2 regions of the Shewanella indica genome follow, and region 2 is predicted to be linked to the other one. Evidence: predicted binding sites of a transcription regulator. Region 2 holds the regulator's gene; the other holds the start of a gene.
What was found. The regulator sigma-54, encoded in region 2, starts transcription at its own class of promoters, with help from an activator protein. The targets are predictions, from matches to a motif close to GTTGGCACGNNNNTNGNNT.

Region 1 (7,258 bases), 2.5 Mb from region 2:
GCCAATGGCAATGGGGTCGATTTGATGCGCAATGCTCCCATAGATGCCCGCGGCTCAGTGACTTTTATGGTCGGCGGTCAACGGCTTTCCCGCCATCTTCCCTGGTATCGGGGCCGCAGCAATCAGCTGGAAGCCGAGACCCGGGCGATTATTGACTACAGTAATGATCTTATGGCCCGCGGCAGCAGCTTGATTGTGCTCGATGCTCACTCAGGTTTTGGCCTGGTGGATCATATCTGGTTTCCCTTTGCCTGTAAGGACACGCCTTTTGCCCGCTTGGGGGAGGTGTATCATCTAAAGCAGTTGTTCGAAATGAGCTACCCCCATCATTGTCATTATCATATTGCGCCTCAAAGCCGCTTCTATCGCACCCACGGCGATATTTGGGATTATTTGGTCAGTTGTAACCCCCAAGTGCCTTTCCTTCCTTTAACGCTGGAAATGGGCTCCTGGGCCTGGGTTAAAAAGAATCCCAGGCAATTGCTGCGCTTCTCCGGTTATTTCAACCCTCAAAAGCAGCACAGGCTGCAGCGTATTTTACGGCGTCACTTTACCCTGATGCAGTTCTTGCTCGATGTGGGGTATGCTCAGGTACTGGAACAACTGCCTGAACTTCATCGACATCACCTGGACTATCAGGCACGAAACTTTTGGTATCCACAAGCGGCGGAGAAACCAAGTCATGACTGAGCAGCAAACCTGGGTGCTGATCCGTGGCCTGATGCGCGATAAACGTCATTGGCAAGCCTTTGCCGATAATCTGCTGGCGTTGGGGTTTCGGGTGGAGCTCATCGATCTACCTGGAAATGGCGATAGGGTGGCGGATATCAGCCCCTGGGATATTCAGGATTATGCCGACTTTGTTGCAGATGAACTACTGCGGCGCAAGGTGGCTAAATGCCGAATATTGGCTATTTCCATGGGCGCCATGGTGGCTATGGCACTTGCCGGGAAAAATGACGCTGAAGATGGCCGCCAAAAGGAGTTTCAGATTGAGGGGCTTTTATTGCTCAACAGCAGCGCCGCCGATCTTTCGCCTTGGTATCAGAGATTTCGGCTGCAAGCCCTACTACAAGCCTTGTGCTTCAGAGTCAAAGGTGAGGGCATTCAATGGCGCGAGGCGACGATTCTTGCGCTTACCAGTCTTGCCCATGCCAAAGACAAGTCTCTGTGCCGTCACTGGAGCCAACTGGCGCTTGAGGCCAAAACTACACTCGCCAATGGCCTGCGACAAATTGTTGCCTCGGCCCGCTTTCGCTCACCGGCTAACTTGCGGATGCCGGCAGTCATTGTTTATGGCTGTGATGATCGCCTGGTTTCGCCCAAGTGCAGCGTTCGCCTGGGGGCCAAATATCGGCAAAAGCCGATTCCTTTTTGCCGCTGCGGTCATGATGTGGCGTTGGATAGGCCTGAGTTATTGCTGGAGTTGGTGCAGCGTTTGAGTCGACAAACGCCTTAGACTTGCTTGGGGAAGTTTGAGCCCAGGTCAAAATCGAGTCAGATATCCGACCTGGGCTTTGTGATTAGTGGGAGGCGACCACTGTCTTGCCTATGGGCGTTAAAGAAAGCAAGGCCAGCTTCAGATGCTGAATGCCAAAAGGTATGCCTATGATGGTGACAAAGCAGGCCAGGGCGTGGGTCAGGTGGCCTATCGCCAACCAAATTCCGAACAGCAGGAACCAGATGATGTTGCCGACCATACCCAGGGCGCCGGTGCCCAAGTCTTCGCGGCCAGAGAGCCTGTCGCGGTTGATATGCTCCTGACCGAAGGGCCAGAATGCCAGTTCACCTATGACAAAACAGGCGCGGCCGAATGGGATACCTATGATACTGATAAAACAGAGCAAGCCGACAAACCACCAGGCCAGTCCCATGACAAAGCCGCCAAGAATAAACCAGGCAATATTAAAAATAAGACGCAAAATAGCCATTGAGTGCTCCTTTAAATGGCAGATCAGCCGCACAGTTTTACTGTAAAGCTTGGGGATATTTCGATTAATAGCCAGAAGCGTGCCATAATTATAACCTGTTGAATAATATGGGTTGTTGCTATTTCTAAGCCTGGGCGGATGGCGGGGATTGGTGATTTATACCAATAAGTGGCGATAATCATCACAGAGTGAAGCCGCAATGAATTAGCTACCAAGCCATCACTTGGTTGGCATAAAGCCTACTGGTGCCTGTGAGGATTTGTGGCCTGAACCCTGTCCTCCTTGGCGGCAAACACATACAATAGCTATCCCTTGCACACCTTAGCCTTGAAATATATCGCCACTGCCATGCCTTTAGCCGATTTCAAACTGGATAAAACCCCGGTTCAAGCCTTTGAGTTTCGGGGACATCAGCTGTTTATCAAGCGCGATGATCTACTTCATCCCAGTTTCAGTGGTAATAAGGCGCGCAAGTTCCGTTATTTCCTCGACCATGACTTTCCCGGTATCAAGCGCCTGATAGGTTATGGCTCGGCCCAGGCCAACTCACTCTACTCTATGGCGGCGCTGGCCAAACTCAAAGGTTGGCAGCTGGACTTTTATGTGGATCACCTGCCGGACTGGTTGCAGCAGCGCCCCCTGGGTAACTATCGCGCCGCGTTGGAATTGGGCGCACGGGTGATTGCCGTAAAGAATACGCCCAAGGCCGAGTTGATGACCGGCATGACCCTGGAGAACTTTGTCAGGCAGCATATTGTACCTGAGTGCGAGCACAGCCTGTTCGTTCCCGAAGGGGGCCGCTGTAGTTATGCCGAATACGGCGTAGCTCAGTTGGGCGCCGAGATTTTACAGTGGCAGCAGCAACAGGCTGCCCATAACCTCAAGCTGTTTCTGCCATCGGGAACTGGTACAACGGCACTGTTTCTACAGAAGTATTTTTGTGAGCAACAGGCTGATATTGAAGTGCTGACCTGCGCCGTGGTCGGCGGAGACAGTTACCTCAAGACCCAGTTGCTTGAGTTATCGCCCGATGAGGCATTGCATCCAACTATTGTTACACCCGAGCGTAAGTATCATTTTGGCAAGTGTTACCCCGAGTTTTACCAACTTTGGCAAGAGCTGGAGCAAAGCGGTATCCGCTTTGAGCTTTTGTACGATCCGCTCGGCTGGCAAGTGTTGCTCGACTTCTTGCAACGTGAGGGCGACTGCCAGGTACTGTATCTGCATCAGGGGGGGCTCCTTGGTAATGAGTCCATGCTTCCCAGATACAGGCGTAAATTCGGTTGAGTGGGAACCTTGACTTCAGATCAGCTGGTTGCGCTTGAGGATCTTATGAGTACGCTCTGCCAAACGTTGCAAGGATTTGAGATCGGCAAGCCCAGGCACCTCGTCATCGAGACGGGACTCCCAAAAGCATACCTCAGTGTCCAACATCTCCAACATTTTCTTGGAGCAACCCAGGCATTTCCCACCGCATAGGCTGGCTTCCGGCAAATTTAGTGGAATACAACGCCGGATCTCGCCCAGCAATGAACGCATCGCTTCCGTGGTATTCGGTTTAATGGATCCGGGTTTAGTCGCGCTGCTTTTAGCGGCTGTGATGGATTGATTCAAGACAACACCGACAGATGAATTTGTTAAGCATCAGCTTAATTCAAGTGGAAGGCTTGGATAATGATCTGGCGCTTGATTTGCTGTTTATCGCCATTTGGTCAGGCTGCTTCCCGGGATCACGGGAAAAGGCCTTGACCAAATGTGATGTTTACCCGATTGCTGCTGGATAACAGTCCAATCTGCCTGAGCGCTCGATACAGTGAGAGGATAGGGGTATCGAGTGGGTATTTCGACAGTCTTACTTATTGGCGCTCAGCAACCACTTCATAAACTTGAGGGTTTCTGTACGCTTTGAGAAGGTTTGCTTCTTCTTGCCTTTGCTGTCGGTAAAGGCGATTGAGTTTTTGTTGATGGAAATTGAATCTACAGGAAAACTTACTGCGATTTCATGTCCGTTTACTTTGTATGACATAGGCCACACTCCTTATTTCTGTTAGCGCCGGTATTGGCGTATATAATCTTAACTATAGAAAATCCTTAGCATTTATTGCGAAAGATGCGTTGCTTGACTATTGAATGTACCCAGTTTGTCACCCTTTATCAAGCCCCCCGATAGACTGAAGTGCATAAAGGCACTTCGGGTGTCAGTAGAACATCAGACCATCGCCGCAGCACAGAGTTCACCACAGCTGTGTGACATTTCAATTAAACTCAAGAATTATTAACTGAACGGACTTACTTAAGAGGCCTGGAGCGAGATGGGACGAGCTGAGGATACCTTAATAATTCAGCTTATTGTATAGATAATTTACTACAAGTCAAGCAGTATAAATATTGGGCCGACATATCCGGAACTACATGTTTCTGCTACTCTTTTTTCTGATGGTGCCAATGGTTCCCTGACGCACTTTGGCTTGAACACAACTTGAAGTGATTACACCGGATGGATTGGTACCTTACCTTATAGTGGCAAGGAGTGCGTTAATGAATAGAGTGTTGATTGGCATAGGATTATTTATTCTTTTGCTCTGGCCAGGGTTGTGCCCGGCGGTCGAACCTGAGCCGGAAACGTCAAGCGAGCAAAGTGCTGCTGGGGCTTATGAGTACCGCGATCCCTTGCTCCGGGATACCCCCAGAGGTGCCCTGCAGGGCTTTATGCATTATGCCCGAGAAGGGGATTATCAAACCGCGGCCGAGTATCTGGATCTGCGTTTTCTTCCCGCCGGTATGACTGCGGAGCAGGGGCCACTCTATGCCAAGCAGTTGCTGGCGATTATCGAGCGTAATCTCTGGCTCAATCCTCAGGAGCTTGATGATACCCCAGAGGGTAAAACCGACGACAAGCTGCCCGCTTACCGGGAGGGGTTTGCCCGTTTGGAAGCCGAAAAAAAGGCCTATCAGCTCCTGTTGCAGCGGGTGCCGAGCTCTGAATACGGCAGTCTGTGGAAGGTTTCCAATGCCACGGTTGCCAAGCTCCCAAAACTTTACCAGGCCTTGGGCTATGGCCCTGTGGTGGAGTGGTTTATCGAGCACATTCCTGAAGGACGCCTGTTTACCCTGAATCTTTGGGAATGGGCCATGATGCTGGCCTATCTGGCGCTGGCATTCTTATTCGTGGTACCTGTGACCTGGTTGCTGCAATGGCCACTTTCACGTTCATCACACCCGCTCAAGGCTGAATTGGGCGCCTTTATTCGCGGCCCACTCAGGTTCTTTGCCGCTGTGGCACTCGATAGGGCCATGCTTGCCAACAGTACCTTGAGCGCTGCGATGCAGGAGATAGTCAACACAGGCTTTTTCTTTATTCTGGCCACGGTTTGGTTGATATGGGCGCTGGTGGGGCTGGCACAGAGCAGTCTTAGGGAGCGCTGGATAGCCAAAGGCAACAAACAGGCGGCCTCCTTGTTGCGTCCTCTTGGGAATTTTTTGCGGGTGGCCCTGCTCAGCCTGGCGACCTTATTATGGCTCGAGCACCTGGGGTTTAATGCCGGCACTATACTGGCCGGGATGGGCATTGGCGGGCTGGCAATCGCCTTGGCCTCGAAGCAGTCGATAGAAAACCTTATTGGCACCATTACTCTCTATTCGGCCGCGCCTATCAAGGTTGGCAATATTGGCAATTTCGGCGGCGTTCGCGGCACAGTGGAGGAGATAGGCCTACGCTGTACCCGCATTAGAACTCTGGATCGCTCTGTCATTCATATGCCCAACGCCAAGTTGGCCGAAATGGAGATAGAGAATATTTCAGAGCGGGAGAAAATCCGTTTTAAGACAGATATCCGTCTCGATTACAGCACTGATGCCAAACAGTTGCAGGCGATCATCAATGATATCAAAGCCTTGCTAAAGCAGCATGAGAAGGTGGATGAGTCACCGATGCGGGTCACCTTCAAGGGCTTCGGCAACGCCGGACTCGAGTTGAATGTACTGGCCTATGTCGGCACCACCAGTTTACCTGTTTATCAGGAAGTCGCCGAGGAGTTGCAGCTGGGGATCATGGCGATTGTCGCCGAGCACGGCAGTAAGATGGTACCTGTATGGCCGGTTTCACCTTAATGCTACTCAGATTCCGTATTGATTCGGTTTGAAAATACCGCTCACGGTAAAGTGAACGGTATCAGCAGGGTCTTCAGTCCCGGATTCAAGCTCGCATCGCTTTTTCACCCCTGGCAAGGCCTACCACGCCGGAGCGGGACACTTCCACTACCTTGGTGACCTCGGTCAGCGCGGCAATAAAGGCGTCCAGTTTATCGCTGGTGCCCGCCATCTGTACTGTATAGAGATTGGCGGTTACATCGACAATTTGGCCGCGGAAGATATCGGCGGTGCGTTTTACCTCTGCCCGCAATGCGCCGCTGGCCTTGACCTTGACCAAGGCAAGCTCCCGTTCCACATGGGTGGACTCTGTGATGTTGGATACTTTGAGCACATCGATAAGCTTGTGCAGCTGCTTCTCTATCTGCTCCAGAATGCTCTCATCGGCCTCTACTGCGACTGTGAGCCGGGAAAGTGTCGGATCATCGGTGGGAGCCACAGTGAGGGTTTCAATGTTGTAGCCACGTTGGGAAAAGAGACCGACAACTCTTGACAGGGCGCCGGGCTGGTTTTCCATCAATACAGATATGATTCGACGTCTCATCAGCTTTTCTCCGTCTTGCTCAGCCACATTTCATTCATAGCGCCACCACGAATTTGCATCGGGTAGACGTGTTCGGTTTCATCGACACTGATATCCACAAACACCAGCCTGTCTTTCATGGTCAGGGCTTGTGCCAGTTTGCTCTCCAGCTCATCCACATGGTCGATATTGATCCCAACGTGGCCGTAGGCTTCGGCTATTTTGGCAAAATCAGGCACTGAGTCCATATAGGAATGGGAGTGGCGGCCGGAGTAGATCATGTCCTGCCACTGTTTCACCATCCCGAGGAAACGGTTGTTGAGATTGATGATTTTCACCGGCACATCATATTGCAGTGCGGTGGAAAGCTCTTGAATATTCATCTGAATCGAGCCGTCGCCGGTGACGCACACGACGGTTTCATCCGGCATCGCCATCTTGACCCCCATGGCGGCCGGCAAGCCGAATCCCATGGTGCCCAGGCCGCCTGAGTTGATCCAGCGCCGCGGCTTGTCGAAAGGATAATAGAGGGCGGCAAACATCTGGTGCTGGCCAACATCGGAGGCCACATAGGCATCACCGTTTGTCAGGCGATAGAGGGTTTCTATCACTTGCTGGGGCTTGATCCGTTCAGCATTGCGCTGATAGTCGAGGC
Region 2 (7,258 bases):
ACAGATTACCTCGGTGATGAGGTGAGATTTATTCGCCTTTGCTATGAAAGTCAGGGCCTGGATATCGAGGTAAGTGTCGAAGGTAGCAGGGCGCAGGTTCATTTTGACTCTGTGGTTGGCTTTCGAATGTTGGATGAGGGTGACCTGATGGAGTTCTGGACCGAATGCAGCCTTTCCAATGGCTGGTTATTTCAGATTTCCAACGGCGGCTGGTACCGCCAAGAGGCCAAGCGCAGCGGCTTTATGGCCAGCGCCAACCTCAAGTTGCAGGAATTTCTGTTGGTGAGCCGTGGCGAGTGTATCTCCGTTTTCTGTGAGCAGGGTGAACCCAAGGTGTGTTGGCTTAAAGACTGACTCGCTATCTTTTACAGCCTAAGGGCGAGCTTGGTCGCCCTGTTGTTACTTTATTCATCAAGGTCAGAGCTTGATGCTCTTGGCCCCTGTTATTCTGCCCTCAAAAGTAGAGCTTCAGCTCACTAAAATCAGCGCCTCAGCTCATTAAAACGAGAGTCGCCAACCCCAGGAAGGCGAACAGGCCTATCACATCTGTCACTGTGGTTAGCACCATGCCACCGGCCAGTGCAGGATCCACATTGAGCTTTTTCAGTATTAAAGGGATGCTGGCCCCGGCGAGACCGGCTACCGTCATATTGATTAACATGGCACCGCCAATAAGGGCGCCGAGCGCCAGATCGCCTTTCCAGATCCACACGGCAGTGAATACCAACGCCGACCACAGCAGGCCATTGAGAAAGCCGATAGCCAGTTCTTTGCCTATGAGCCAACGGGAGTTGCTTTGACCTATGTGGCCGAGGGCGATACCGCGGATCACCAGCGCCAGAGTCTGGTTACCGGCAACGCCGCCCATGCTGGGCACTATGGTCATCAGAATTGCTATGGTGGCAAATTTTTCCAGTGTGCCTTCAAACATATTACTGACCGAGGCGGCCAACAGAGCGGCAAACAGGTTGAAGGTTAGCCACAAAGAGCGGCGAAAGGCACTCTTGAACACAGGGCCGAAGGTGTCTTCATCATCGTCCATCCCCGCCATCCCCATCATGGAGTGTTCGGCGTCTTCGCGGATAACATCCACCACATCATCAATGGTGATTCGACCAAGCAGATGGCCTTCACTGTCGACCACTGGCGCCGAAACCCAGTCATGGCGTTCAAACAGCTGGGCCACTTCATTGTCCGGCATGGTGACGGGAATACTCTCAAGCTCGGGATCCATTATGCTGCGGATCCCGGCGGTGGGGTTACAGGTCAGCAGGGTGGAGAGCTTAACGCCACCGAGCAAAACATCGCGTCTATCTACCACATAGAGGGTATCAGTGGCTTCGGGCAACTCGCCTCTTTGACGCAGATAACGCAGCACCACATCGACGTTGACGTCCGGTCTCAGGGTCACGGTATCTGTGTTCATCAGACTGCCGGCACTGTCTTCCGGATAGGAGAGCGCCTGTTCGACCCTGGCCCTGTCTTGGGCACTCATGGAGTGCAGTACCTGTTTGTAGAGGGTATCCGGCAGGCTTCGCAGCACATAGGCCAGATCATCGGTATCCATACCCGCAGTCGCTCGTGCCAAGCGCTCAGGACTCATCAGGCTGATCAGCTGGTCTTTCATATCCTCACCCAGCTCTTCGAGGATCTCACCGCTCTGTTCCTGATCCACAAGTTGCCAGAGTACCTGACGGGTACGTGGTGGTGAAGATTCGAGAATAAAGGCGATATCCGAAGCTGTCATTCGCTGCAGCATGTCGCGCACATGCACGAACATACCACTGCCAAGAGCTTGGTTTAGTTGAGTAAGACGTTGTTCTGTCAGCTCTTGGTCGAGCGCTTCTATTGGCATGCAGTTCCCCCTGTGATGCAAAGCGAGGATATGTTACCTCAAGACAGGGGAGTTATAGAAACAAAGAGTGCAGTGCTAAGGAAGGGGCGAGCAAGTCCCACGCGTGCTCTGCGTCGGCTTACCGTACTGCCTGCTGTGTTGTGTCTTTCCCTAAGACTTCAGCTGGCTTCGTCGAAACGGGCGTTTATCAGAGCGCAGATGGCATCCATTGCGGGTTCGGCATCCGGGCCTTCGGCAATAAGGCGTATGGTTTTGCCTTGACCGGTTTCCAGCATCAAGAGCCCAAGCACGCTGGCGGCCGAGGCCTTTTTCTCGCCCTGGATCAGAGTGATATCGGCTTCGAACTCGCTGGCCAGCACCGCCAGCTTAGTGGCGGCGCGGGCATGCAGGCCCAGCTTGTTGACTATGGTGACTTCCCGTTCAACCTTTGCCATTGCCCAGCTCTCTGTGGCGGGCCTGTACCTTGTGTTTGCTGTTGCCAAAACGCTTGGCCAGCTGGTCGGCGACATAGACAGATCTATGCTGGCCGCCGGTGCAACCTATGGCTATGGTGAGATAGCTGCGGTTGTTGCGTTCAAGGTGCGGTAGCCAGGTTTCCAGCAGATTCTCTATCTGCCAGATAAATTTGTTCACCAGTGGCTGACGGATAAGGAATTCCTGTACCGGCTCATCCAGCCCAGTCAGCGGCCTGAGCGCCGGTTCCCAGTGAGGGTTGGGCAGAAAGCGCACATCAAACATGAAGTCGGCTTCCTGGGGCATGCCGTGCTTGAAGCCGAACGATTCGAAGTTGATCACCAACTCTTTGTCGACGCTACCCAGCAGAATTTCCCGTACTTTGTCACTGAGTTCATAGATATTCAGTGCCGAGGTATCTATGTAGTGATCCACCAGTTTCGACATAGGCTCCAGCAACTTACCTTCGTGCTTGATGGCATCTTGCAGCGAGACAGTGCTCTTGGATAGGGGGTGTAATCTGCGGGTTTCGCTGTAGCGTTTAAGGAGTACTTTATCGGAAGCGTTGAGGAAGAAGCTGGTCAGTTGGGTGTTTTCCGGCAGTGCCGCCAACTGTTTTTCCAGCACTTTTTCCTGATCCGGCATGTTGCGCACATCTATGCTGATGGCGACCAGATCATTGCTGCCTCGGAGGTTTTCCAGCAGGCTGCCTATCATGGGCAGGGGCAGATTATCCACACAGTAGTAACCCAGGTCTTCGAGTACCCTGAGGGCAACGGATTTTCCGGAACCGGAGCGGCCTGAGACTATAGCGAGTTTCATCCTGTGATCACCTGATAGAGTTCTGTTTCATCGCGGGATTTACGCAACTGCTTGAGTATTGCTTTGTCGCTGAGCTTTTCAGCCATGGCAGACAGGGTACTCAGATGTTGTTGGCATTGATCTGCGGGAACCAGAAGGGCGAACAGTATGTCCACCGGTTGGTTGTCTATGGCATCGAAGGCGATAGGCTCTTCGCATTTGACCAGCACGGCAATCGGCTCTGTGATATCAGGCAGCCGGCCATGCGGAATCGCAATACCATTACCTATACCTGTGCTCCCCATCTTTTCGCGGGCCAAAAGGCTTTCAAAAATCGCTTGAGAGGAAAGGGTGGGGTACTGGGCGCTGGCGAGATCGCTAATTAGCTCCAGTACCTTTTTCTTACTGCCCGGAGTGGCACAGGTAGTGCACTCCGGCCGCAGGATGGTACTCAGTTCCATCGTTAGTGTTTTGTCAGCTTTTCTTTATGTTTAATGACCTGACGATCCAATTTATCAATCAGAACGTCGATGGCGGCATACATGTCGGCATGTTCAGAAGTTGCATAGACTTCGCCGCCTGTGAGGTTGATCTTGGCTTCGGCAATCTGTTGCAGTTTTTGTACATTGAGCACAACGTGCACATTATTGATCTGTTCGAAATGGCGTTCAAGTTTCGAAAACTTACTTTCCACATAGTCACGCAGTGAGTCGGTGATCTCGATATGATGTCCTGTCAGGTTGATTTGCATAGAAAGATTCCTCCAATTTCCAACTGTGGATTTATAAACTCTTACGCTGGTTCGACGGTGGTATCATCATAGCCTCGCGATACTTGGCTATGGTGCGTCTTGCAACGTTGATTCCCTGTTCTGCCAGAAGTTGTGCCATCTTGCTGTCGCTCAAAGGTTTCTTCTGGTTTTCCGCTGCCACGAGCTTCTTGATAAAAGCCCTGATCGCCGTGGAAGAGCATTCTCCGCCATCTTCGGTACCGACATGGCTGGAGAAGAAGTACTTCAATTCAAATATTCCCCTCGGGGTATGCATATACTTTTGAGTGGTGACCCTGGAGATGGTCGATTCATGCATCTCGACCGCCTCGGCAATATCGTTGAGTACCATGGGTTTCATGGCCTCTTCACCATATTCAAAAAATCCCTGCTGGAACTGCACTATGCAGTTGGCCACCTTGAGCAGGGTGTCGTTGCGGCTCTCCAGGCTCTTGATAAACCATTTGGCTTCCTGAAGATGACCACGAATAAACTGGCTGTCTGATTGGCTGCGGGCGCTACGGGCCATGGCAGCATACTGTTGGTTGATCCCGAGTTTGGGCATACAGTCCGGATTGAGCTCCACTACCCAGCGGCCGCTCTTCTTCCAGACGCTGACATCCGGGATCACATATTCCTCGTCCATCGGCTGCACCAGCAAACCGGGGCGGGGATTGAGGCTCTGAATAAGGTTGATGGCGTCACGCAGTTGATCTTCCTTGAGCTTGGTCTTACGCATTAGGGTGCGAAAGTCGCGGGTAGCGATGAGATCCAGATGTTCGTCAATCAACAAGCGGGCGTCGGCCAGATGCGGGGTGTCGGCGTTGAACTGTTGCAATTGGATCAGCAGGCATTCGCGCAGATCTCTGGAGGCGATGCCGATGGGATCGAAGTGCTGGATCCGCTTGAGTACCGCCTCGACTTCATCGAGCTCAATCTCAGGGTTGCCCATGGCTTCGAGGATCTCCTCAGTGCTCTGGGTTAGATAGCCCTGCTCGTCAATGGCATCTATGATGGCGGTGGCAATGGCGTCGTCGGTATCGGAAAACGGGGTCAGGTTCTTTTGCCATTCCAGGTGTTCATAGAGACCTTCGCTGGTTTCACCCTGGAAGGGCATGTCATCTTCACGGCCCATAGCCGGCCCTGAGGCGCTGGCGGCGGTAAAGACTTCATCCCAGGTGGTATCCATAGGCAATTCATCCGGCATAGACTCATTGTTCAATGCCTCTGAGGTTTCTACCGTGGAACCATCTTCCTGCTTGACGCTCAATTCGCCGGCGTCGTTTTCCTTGTGGTTGTCGTCGATAGCGTCATCCTGGTTGTCCTCGGCCATCTCCAACAGAGGGTTGGCTTCCAAGGCTTCCTGGATTTCCTGCTGCAGCTCAAGGGACGACAGTTGCAGCAGGCGAATTGCCTGCTGCAACTGAGGTGTCATGGTCAACTGTTGACCCAATTTGAGCTGGAGTGACGCTTTCATTATACCGCTAATCCCTACTCGTTATTTTTCAAGGAAAAAATTCAATAATAACAAACTATAATACCCGGAATTGCCGCCGGATGACATGATCCTAACTATAGCCTGAATTGTTCGCCTAAGTACACAGCACGCACTTGCTGGTTGTCCAAGATTTCAGCGGGTGTGCCCTCGGCAATCAACTGCCCATGGCTGACAATGTAGGCTCGCTCACAAACGTCGAGCGTTTCGCGAACATTGTGGTCTGTGATCAGCACCCCCAAACCGCGGGACTTAAGCTGTTCGATGATTTTCTTGATATCGATAACTGAGATGGGATCCACACCGGCGAACGGCTCATCCAGCAGAATGAACTGTGGATTGGCGGCCAATGCCCGGGCGATTTCCACCCGGCGGCGTTCACCGCCGGAGAGGGACATCCCCAGGCTGTCACGTATGTGGGTAATGTGGAATTCTTCCAGCAACTGTTCGAGTTGTTCCTCGCGCTCGTCGCTGTTGAGCTCTTTGCGGGTTTGCAGTACGGCCATGATGTTGTCATGTACCGACAGCTTGCGGAAAATACTGGCTTCCTGTGGCAGATAGCCTATGCCTTTACGGGCACGCAGGTGCATGGGATCCAAGGTCAGCTCGTCGTCGTCAATGAAAATACGGCCCTTGTCACTCTGCACCAGGCCAACCACCATATAGAAGGTAGTCGTCTTGCCCGCCCCGTTGGGGCCCAGCAGCCCCACGATCTGGCCGGTATTGACCGATAGGCTGACATCTTTGACTACGTTGCGCTTCTTGTAACTCTTTGCCAGGTTTTGTGCCGTCAGGGTGCTGGTCATTGCGGCTCCTGCTGCTGTTCTTTCTTATTGAGATCCTGATAGTTTTCCGGCTGGATAACAGTGGTTACCCTATCTTGGCCTTTGCCGCTGCTTTCCGCTTCCAGCTGCTGCTTGTTGATGTCGTAGACTATCTTCTCGGCGGTTACTTCGCTGCCGTCCTGTTCCACTTTGGCTTGGCCTATCAAGGTCATGATGCGGCTGTCTATGTTGTAGTGGATCTCTTTGGCCTTGGCACTGGCCTGACGGCCATCTTCCAGCTTCTGGGTATAGGTGGCAGGTGAGCCCTTGGCCACCAGGATCCGCTCGCCACTCTTGTCCTCAGTGTAAGCCGTGAGTTCATCGGCCAGCAGCTTCAAACTGCCCTGGGTGACTGTGACAGGCCCGCCGTATACCACGCGCTTGTTTTTGATATCGGCAAACTGATTGGCGGCGCTGATCTCGACTTTTTGCAGCAGATCTTCTTCAATGGCCACTGCCGACAGGCTTGTGATGCACAAGAGGGCACCGATAAAAAGCTTACTTGGTTTCATAGGTTCCTTTCACCTGACTGGTCAGCTTTACTTGCTGAGCGTTGAGATCGGCATACAGGCCGGATCCCTTGATATTAAAGTCTCTGCCTTCGATCAGGATCTCGCGATCTGAGGTCATGATCATGGTGTCCAGATCCAGCTCCACATAACTGGTTTTCAGGCTCTGGATCGGTTCATTGGGGCTAATGGCGTCGATGATAACATTATTTTCAAGTACCACTCGGTTACTCTTGCGATTGAGCCTGCCCTCGTTGGCAGACAGGCGCCACTGCGCTTCGCCCTTGTCCGGATAGACCAGATAAACCGGTTGGTTGAAGAAGGTCTTCTCATTGGCTTCATAGTGTTCCATGTGCGCCGCCGCGACCCTGCTGGCGACATTGCCCTGCTCGTCAAAGTTGACTGAGCGCAGGTCATCGGCGACAAAGTCCGGCCGCACAACATCCACCGGCGCCTCGCTCTGTTGGGCGTTGCGCTTGTTCTGCACCTGCCAGTAAAGGATAAGTGCAGTGGAGAAAAACAAAATAATGGCCAGAGTGACCCTATTCATAT

Region 1: SIL79_RS15155 (YccF domain-containing protein) is a predicted target of sigma-54. The motif match lies at 2,000-2,018, and genes of this name have one in related genera.

What each region holds. Positions count from the first base shown of each region.
Region 1 covers NZ_JAWXXR010000001.1:3,396,389-3,403,646, forward strand. Annotated here, with positions in the region: gene SIL79_RS15145 (M14 family zinc carboxypeptidase) at 1-690, shown strand, start outside; gene SIL79_RS15150 (alpha/beta fold hydrolase) at 683-1,459, shown strand; gene SIL79_RS15155 (YccF domain-containing protein) at 1,524-1,931, opposite strand; gene SIL79_RS15160 (pyridoxal-phosphate dependent enzyme) at 2,280-3,218, shown strand; gene SIL79_RS15165 (hypothetical protein) at 3,234-3,470, opposite strand; gene SIL79_RS15170 (hypothetical protein) at 3,784-3,957, opposite strand; gene SIL79_RS15175 (mechanosensitive ion channel family protein) at 4,470-6,041, shown strand; gene ilvN (acetolactate synthase small subunit) at 6,127-6,624, opposite strand; gene SIL79_RS15185 (acetolactate synthase 3 large subunit) at 6,624-7,258, opposite strand, start outside.
Region 2 covers NZ_JAWXXR010000001.1:927,515-934,772, reverse strand. Annotated here, with positions in the region: gene SIL79_RS04310 (hypothetical protein) at 1-354, shown strand, start outside; gene mgtE (magnesium transporter) at 491-1,855, opposite strand; gene SIL79_RS04300 (HPr family phosphocarrier protein) at 2,014-2,289, opposite strand; gene rapZ (RNase adapter RapZ) at 2,276-3,130, opposite strand; gene ptsN (PTS IIA-like nitrogen regulatory protein PtsN) at 3,127-3,570, opposite strand; gene hpf (ribosome hibernation promoting factor) at 3,573-3,860, opposite strand; gene SIL79_RS04280 (RNA polymerase factor sigma-54) at 3,892-5,355, opposite strand; gene lptB (LPS export ABC transporter ATP-binding protein) at 5,451-6,179, opposite strand; gene lptA (lipopolysaccharide transport periplasmic protein LptA) at 6,176-6,709, opposite strand; gene lptC (LPS export ABC transporter periplasmic protein LptC) at 6,696-7,256, opposite strand; gene kdsC (3-deoxy-manno-octulosonate-8-phosphatase KdsC) at 7,253-7,258, opposite strand, start outside.